2 regions of the Streptomyces sp. NPDC057287 genome follow, and region 2 is predicted to be linked to the other one. Evidence: predicted binding sites of a transcription regulator. Region 2 holds the regulator's gene; the other holds the start of a gene.

Region 1 (3,410 bases), on a different contig from region 2:
GTCCTGGTCCGCAGAGCGACGATCAGCAGTCCGGTCGTGATGAACACGGAGACCACCACCAGCGTGCCCAGCTTGGCCTTGATCGAGAAAGGCCGCAGTCCTGAGCCGGGCCGCGTCATGGCGCGGGTGTCTCCAGGGCGTAGCCGACGCCGTGCACGGTGCGGATCCGCTCGGCGCCGATCTTCCGGCGCAGAGCCTTGATGTGGCTGTCGACCGTACGGGTCCCGGAGGCGTCCGCCCAGTCCCAGACCTCGGCCAGCAGCTGCTCCCGGGACAGCACCGCACGCGGGGTGTTGGCCAGGCAGACCAGCAGGTCGAACTCGGTCGGGGTGAGGTGGACGTCGTCGGCGCGAACCCGGACGCGGCGCTGCGCGTGGTCGATCTCCAGCTCGCCGAGACGGAGGATGCCGCTGCGCGGTGTCACGGCGGCCAGTGCTGCCCGCTCGACCCGGCGCAGCAGGACGTGGACCCGCGCCGCCAGTTCCCGCATGGAGAACGGCTTGGTCATGTAGTCGTCGGCGCCGACCCCGAGTCCGACCAGCATGTCGGTCTCGTCGTCGCGTGCGGTGAGCATCAGCACCGGAACGGGACGCTGGGCCTGCACACGACGGCAGACCTCCAGGCCGTCGAAGCCGGGAAGCATGATGTCGAGCACCATCAGGTCGGGCTGCCAGGCCTCGGCCGCGTCCACGGCCGCGGGGCCGTCCAGTGCGGTCTGCACCAGAAAGCCCTCGGCCCGCAGCCGGGCGGAAATGGCGTCGACGATTGTCGCGTCGTCCTCGACCACCAGCACCCGGCGCTGAGCCCCGGGGGTGGCCGCGACGCCGTTGTGGGTGGTGTGTGTCTGTTCCATCGCCCCGCCCCTGCCCGTTCTCGCGGAGGCCATTCCCCCGGAGGCACGGTTATCGCTTGTGGATTTCGTCGGTGATCCCTTGTGCCGGTCAGCAGCGTAGAGGCAGAGGACGCCTCCCGGCTACGCAGGGTGTTGTCCGTCGTGAAGGTGTTACCCGCGGAAAGGAGACGGATCGGCGCAGTTGTGGGGCCCGGCCCGTGGCGCGACCGGGATGTGCATACCGGGTGGGGGTTCAGTCCTTCCGGAGTGCGAGATGGACCACGTCCGGAACACCTCGGGCAACGGCTACTTCTTCGGTCGTTACTGCGTGGAATCCGGCATTCCGCAGAGCTTCCCCGAAGTCGGCGGACGGCTGTGCGGACCACACCGCGAGGACTCCGCCCGGCGTCAGGCGCGCCCGGCAGGCCGCGAGACCGGTGGGCGAATAGAGGCTCTCGTTGTCCTCGGTGACGGTCCAGCCGGGGCCGTTGTCGATGTCCAGGCACAGGGCGTCGTAACGCTCCGTGGTCGTGTGGAGGTGGGTGACGAGATCCGCGCCGAGGATCGCGGTCCGCGGATCGGCGAGCGCCGCCCCGGAGATCCGGCCGAGCGGCCCGTCGAGGTGCCAGTCCACGACGGCCTGCTCCCGCTCGACGACCGTGATCCGGCCCCAGCGCGGCTCGTCGGCGGCGCGCACCAGTGAGAACCCGACGCCGAGCCCGCCGATCAGTACGGACGGGGCCGGCCGCGCGGCGGGCAGGGCGGCGAGCGCCGCGTCGACGAGGAGCCGTTCGGAGCGCCCGTCGGAGGTGTCCATCAGGAAGCATCCGTTGGCGATGATCTCGAAGTCGTCACCACGCTCGCGCAGGACGACTTCGCCGAACGGCCCTTCGCGCCGGTCGAGGACGATGGGCCGGTGGGCCTCTGTGGCTGGCATGGCGCGGTCTCCGGTCTCGGGCGGGACTGTTCCCGGCGGCCATCCTTCCCCGCTCCCGCTCCTCCGGACCAGCGAATTCCCGGAATGCCGCCCTCCGGAGGGCCTTCCGCCCCGCGGGTCGCGGCGCGGCCCGCGAGGGGGTCCGTCCTGAGGGACCGCCTGTGGCTCCGGTCCGTGGCGCGGCCGGGAATGGCCGCGCCCGGCGGGGCGCTGTTGCACGGGAGGGTGCCGCGTGGCAGGGGAGGGCGCCGCGGCACCGGATTCGCGCAGGCGGGGCGGTCGATCGCTGAGAGCGAACAGGCTCGGGGGAACATCCCAAGGCTCACAAGCATTGAGTCCACATAGCTCAACTTGCCTGCCGAAGGGGAGATCATGACTGCAGAGTCCAACGCGTCCGAGGCGTCCACGCCGATCGACCTGCCCGTGCTGCCGCTGGACGACGAGGTCGTGCTGCCCGGAATGGTGGTGCCGCTCGACCTGTCGGACGCGGAGGTGCGCGCAGCCGTGGAGGCGGCGCAGGCCGTCGCACGGCCCGGCGGCGGCAAGCCCGAGGTGCTGCTCGTCCCACGCATCGACGGGAATTACACCGGGACCGGTGTCCTGGGCACCGTCGAGCAGGTCGGACGCCTGTCGGACGGCGATCCGGGCGCCCTGATCCGGGCCCGTGACCGGGTGCGGATCGGCGCCGGGACGAGCGGGCCCGGCAACGCACTGTGGGTGGAGGGCACCCGTGTCGACGTAGCGCTGCCCGACCCCCTGCCCGGCTCCGTCACCGAGCTGGCCAAGGAGTACAAGGCCCTCGCGACCAGCTGGCTGAAGAAGCGCGGAGCCTGGCAGGTCGTGGACCGGGTCCAGCAGATCGATGACATCTCCGCCCTTGCCGACAATTCCGGTTACTCGCCCTTCCTCACCACGGCCCAGAAGGTCCAGCTCCTGGAGACCGCGGACGCGGTCGCCCGTCTGAAGCTGGCCATCCAGTGGCTCGGCGAGCACCTCGCCGAGCAGGACGTCGCCGAGTCCATCGCCAAGGACGTCCAGGAGGGCGTCGACAAGCAGCAGCGCGAATTCCTGCTGCGGCGCCAGCTCGACGCCGTACGCAAGGAGCTCTCCGAGCTCAACGGCGATCCGGAGGACGAGTCCGGCGACTACCGCACGCGCGTCGAGGCCGCCGATCTCCCCGCGCACGTCCGTGAGGCCGCGCTCAAGGAGGTCGAGAAGCTGGAGCGCGCCTCCGACCAGAGCCCCGAGGGGTCCTGGATCCGGACGTGGCTGGACACCGTCCTGGAGCTCCCCTGGACCGAGCGGACCGAGGACGCGTACGACATCCGCGGCGCCCAGGAGGTCCTCGACGCGGAACACGCGGGTCTGCAGGACGTGAAGGAGCGCATCACCGAGTACCTCGCGGTGCGCAAGCGCCGTGCGGACCGCGGGCTCGGTGTGGTCGGAGGCCGGCGCGGCGGCGCGGTGCTGGCACTGGTCGGCCCACCCGGCGTGGGGAAGACCTCCCTCGGGGAGAGCGTCGCGCACGCCATGGGGCGCAAGTTCGTCCGGGTCGCGCTCGGCGGCGTCCGGGACGAGGCGGAGATCCGGGGCCACCGGCGCACGTACGTCGGCGCGCTCCCGGGGCGGATCGTCCGGGCG
Region 2 (3,410 bases):
GGGCGAGTCCCCGTCCCCCGGCTCCCCCACACTCTCCCGCGAGCGCCGCTTCTGCCACCGTCATCTTTCTGCAACGCACAAAGTGAGGGGTCGTCAAATGAACGCCGATGAGGCAAAACCGGTGCATTCGCACGGCCCCCGGGAGCTCTGCGCCCCCGCGGTCGAGCTGTACGAGGAAGCGCTCCGCGTCGGCCGCGTCCCGCGCACCGCCCTGACGTCGGCACCGTGCCTGATCGAGATGGCCCTCGTGCACCCGGACACGGGCGACGACACGTGGATGCGCCCCGTCCCGCCGTCCGCCGCACTGGCCCACCTCCTGCAGCCCATCACCCGCGAGATCGACGAGCGGATACAGCTGAGCACCGCCCTGAGCCGGGTGCTGACCCCCCTGACGTCCGTCGCGGACGAGGACCCCAATCTCGCCATCACCGTGCTGGACGGGAAACCGCGGATCGCGTCCGCGCTCCAGGAGGCCGCCCGCCACGCGCGCGAGGAGGTGCTGACCGCGCAGCCCGGGGGCAACCGCCTGGAACACAACATGCGGCAGGGACTGGAGAACGCCCGCTCGGCCATCGCGGGAGGAGCCCGCCTCCGGCACATCTACCAGCACCCCGCGCGGTACAACACCCGCGTCAAGGACTACGTGGCGCAGGTGCCCTCCGACCTGCTCCAGATCCGCACGGTGGAACAGTCCGTCGAACGGCTCATCATCTTCGACCGCGCCCTCGCCTACATACCGGCCACACCCGAGCACAACGTGGCCCTGGAGATCCGCCACCCCGCCCTCGTCCGCTACCTCGTGCAGGTCTACGAGGTCCTCTGGGCGCAGGCCGTGCCGTTCACCCGGCACCTCCCGGCGTCCGCCCCCGGCATCCAGGTCACCGCCGTCCAGCAGAGCATCGCCCGGCTGCTCAGCGAGGGGCACGTCGACGACGTGGTGGCCCGCAAGCTGGGCATCAGCGTCCGCACCTGCCGCTCCCACATCGCCCGGCTCATGCAGGCCCTCGGGGCCACCAGCCGCACCCACCTCGGGGTCCTCATCGTGCGGTCGGGCGTCGTGGACGCCCCCGGCACGCGGACAGGGCCCGCCACCGAGTCGTGAGACTCCGGGCGGGCCCTGTCCTGCCTGCTCAGTCCTTCGGCCGCTTCGGCCGCCAGACCACCAGCGCGCTGGTCTGCTGCACGTCCTGGTACGGCACCAGATCGCGCCGGTAGGAGGCGTGCACCTGGGCCTCGCGCTGCTGCATGGCCACGGCCGCGCCGTCCACCGCCGCCGAGAGCTCGGCGACGCGCTGCTGGAGCGCGGCGACCTGGTTCTCCAGCTCGATGATGCGCTTGATGCCGGCGAGGTTGATTCCCTCGTCCTGCGACAACTGCTGCACGGTGCGCAGCAGTTCGATGTCACGCGCCGAGTAGCGCCGGCCGCGCCCGGCGGTACGGTCGGGCGAGACCAGGCCGAGGCGGTCGTACTGGCGCAGTGTCTGCGGGTGCAGGCCCGAGAGCTGAGCCGCGATCGAGATCACGTAGACCGGTGATTCGTCGGTCAGCTGGTACGGATTGCGTCGACGGCCGTCCATCTCAAGCTCCCTTCGCAGCCTGGAACAGCTCCGCCCGCGGGTCCTCCCCCGCGGTCGCCTTCCGGTAGGCCTCCAGCGCGTCCTGGGCGTCCGCGCCGAGGTCCGTGGGGACGGCCACCTCGACGGTGACCAGGAGGTCGCCCCGGGTGCCGTCCTTGCGTACGGCGCCCTTGCCCCGGGCGCGCATGGTACGCCCGTTGGGTGTGCCGGCCGGGAGTTTCAGGGTGACCGGAGGCCCCCCGAGCGTCGGGACCTTCACCTCGCCGCCCAGCGCCGCCTCCGGGAAGGTGACGGGCACGGTGACGGTGAGGTTGTCGCCCTTGCGGCCGAAGACCGGGTGGGCGTCGACGTGGACGACGACGTAGAGGTCACCGGCCGGACCGCCGCGCTCGCCCGGGCTGCCCTTGCCGCGCAGCCGGATCCGCTGGCCGTCCAGCACACCCGCGGGGATCCTGACCTGCATGGTGCGGGCCGACTTCGCCCGCCCGCTGCCCTTGCAGACGTCGCAGGGGTCCTGGGCGATGAGGCCCCGGCCCTTGCAGTCCACGCAGGGATCGGTCAGCGAGAATCCGCCGCCGGTGCCGCGCGACACCTGACCGGTGCCGACACAGGTCGGACAGACCCTCGGGGTGCCGTTCTTGTCGCCGGTGCCCGAGCACGCCTTGCAGGGTGCCTGGCTGGACATCCGCAGCGGGACCGTGGCCCCGTCGACCGCCTCGGTGAAGCTGAGCGTCACCTCGGACTCGATGTCCTGGCCGCGGCGCGGCTGGACACGTGTGCCACCGCCGCCCCGGTTGAACAGCCCGCCGAAGACGTCGCCGATGCCGCCGCCGCCGAACCCGCCGGCGCCGGCCGTCTGGCCGCCGCCCTGGGCACCCCCGAAGAGGTCGCCCAGGTCGAAGTTGAAGTTGCCGCCCGCGCCGCCGGGACCGGCCCGGAAGCCTCCGTTGCCGAAGAGGGCGCGCGCCTCGTCGTACTCCTTGCGCTTCTTCGGGTCACCGAGGACGTCGTTCGCCTCGGAGATCTCCTTGAAGCGCTCCTCGGCCTTGGCGTCACCCTTGTTGGCGTCCGGGTGGTACTCGCGGGCGAGCTTCCGGTACGCCTTCTTGACCTCGGCGTCGGTGGCGTCCTTGGGGACGCCGAGGACCTTGTAGTAGTCCTTCTCGACGAAGTCCTTCGTGCTCATCGACGTCCCTCCTTCCGGACGATCGGCCGTGCGGCCGGCCCTGTGGCCGGCCGCACGCCCCGTCGGTGTTCACCGCAGTGGTCGGACGGAATGTCAGACCTCTTCGGTGCCACCGCTCTCCTCGTCGTCTGCCTTCTCTTCCTTCGCCGCCGCGGGTGCGGCACCCGGCTGCGGCTCGGCCACGGCCACCCGCGCGGGGCGGATGGTGCGCTCCCCGATGCGATACCCGGGCTGCAGGATCGCCACGCAGGTCGTCTCGGTGACGTCCGGCGCGTACGAGTGCATCAGGGCCTCGTGGATCGTCGGGTCGAAGGGCTCGCCCTCCTTGCCGAACTGCTGGAGGCCCAGCTTCGCGACGACCGTCTCCAGGGATTCGGCCACCGACTTGAAGCCGCCGACCAGCTCCCCGTGCTCCCGCGCCCGCCCGACGTCGTCGAGCACCGGAAGGAGCTCGGTCAGCAGGCCCGCTGCCGCGACCTCCTTGACCGTGACCCGGTCGCGCTCGACGCGGCGACGGTAGTTCTGGTACTCGGCCTGGAGCCGCTGGAGGTCCGCCGTGCGCTCGTTGAGCGCGGTACGCACCTGGTCCAGCTGGGCCGTCAGGGCCACTGTCTGCTGTACGTCCCCGGCCGGGGCCGCCGCCTCCT

Evidence for each region. Region 2 encodes HspR, which represses chaperone genes until heat shock. Its sites were predicted from a motif close to TTGAGNNNNNNNNNCTCAA; they were not measured.
Region 1: a site for HspR is predicted at 2,101-2,119, ahead of lon (endopeptidase La). Genes of this name have one in related genera too.

What each region holds. Positions count from the first base shown of each region.
Region 1 is NZ_JBHUYV010000003.1:95,747-99,156, forward strand. It holds gene ACFUNE_RS07005 (ATP-binding protein) at 1-119, opposite strand, end outside; gene ACFUNE_RS07010 (response regulator transcription factor) at 116-853, opposite strand; gene ACFUNE_RS07015 (spermidine synthase) at 1,086-1,769, opposite strand; gene lon (endopeptidase La) at 2,142-3,410, shown strand, end outside.
Region 2 is NZ_JBHUYV010000018.1:83,769-87,178, reverse strand. It holds gene ACFUNE_RS29445 (LuxR C-terminal-related transcriptional regulator) at 98-1,102, shown strand; gene ACFUNE_RS29440 (heat shock protein transcriptional repressor HspR) at 1,131-1,577, opposite strand; gene dnaJ (molecular chaperone DnaJ) at 1,579-2,763, opposite strand; gene grpE (nucleotide exchange factor GrpE) at 2,857-3,410, opposite strand, start outside.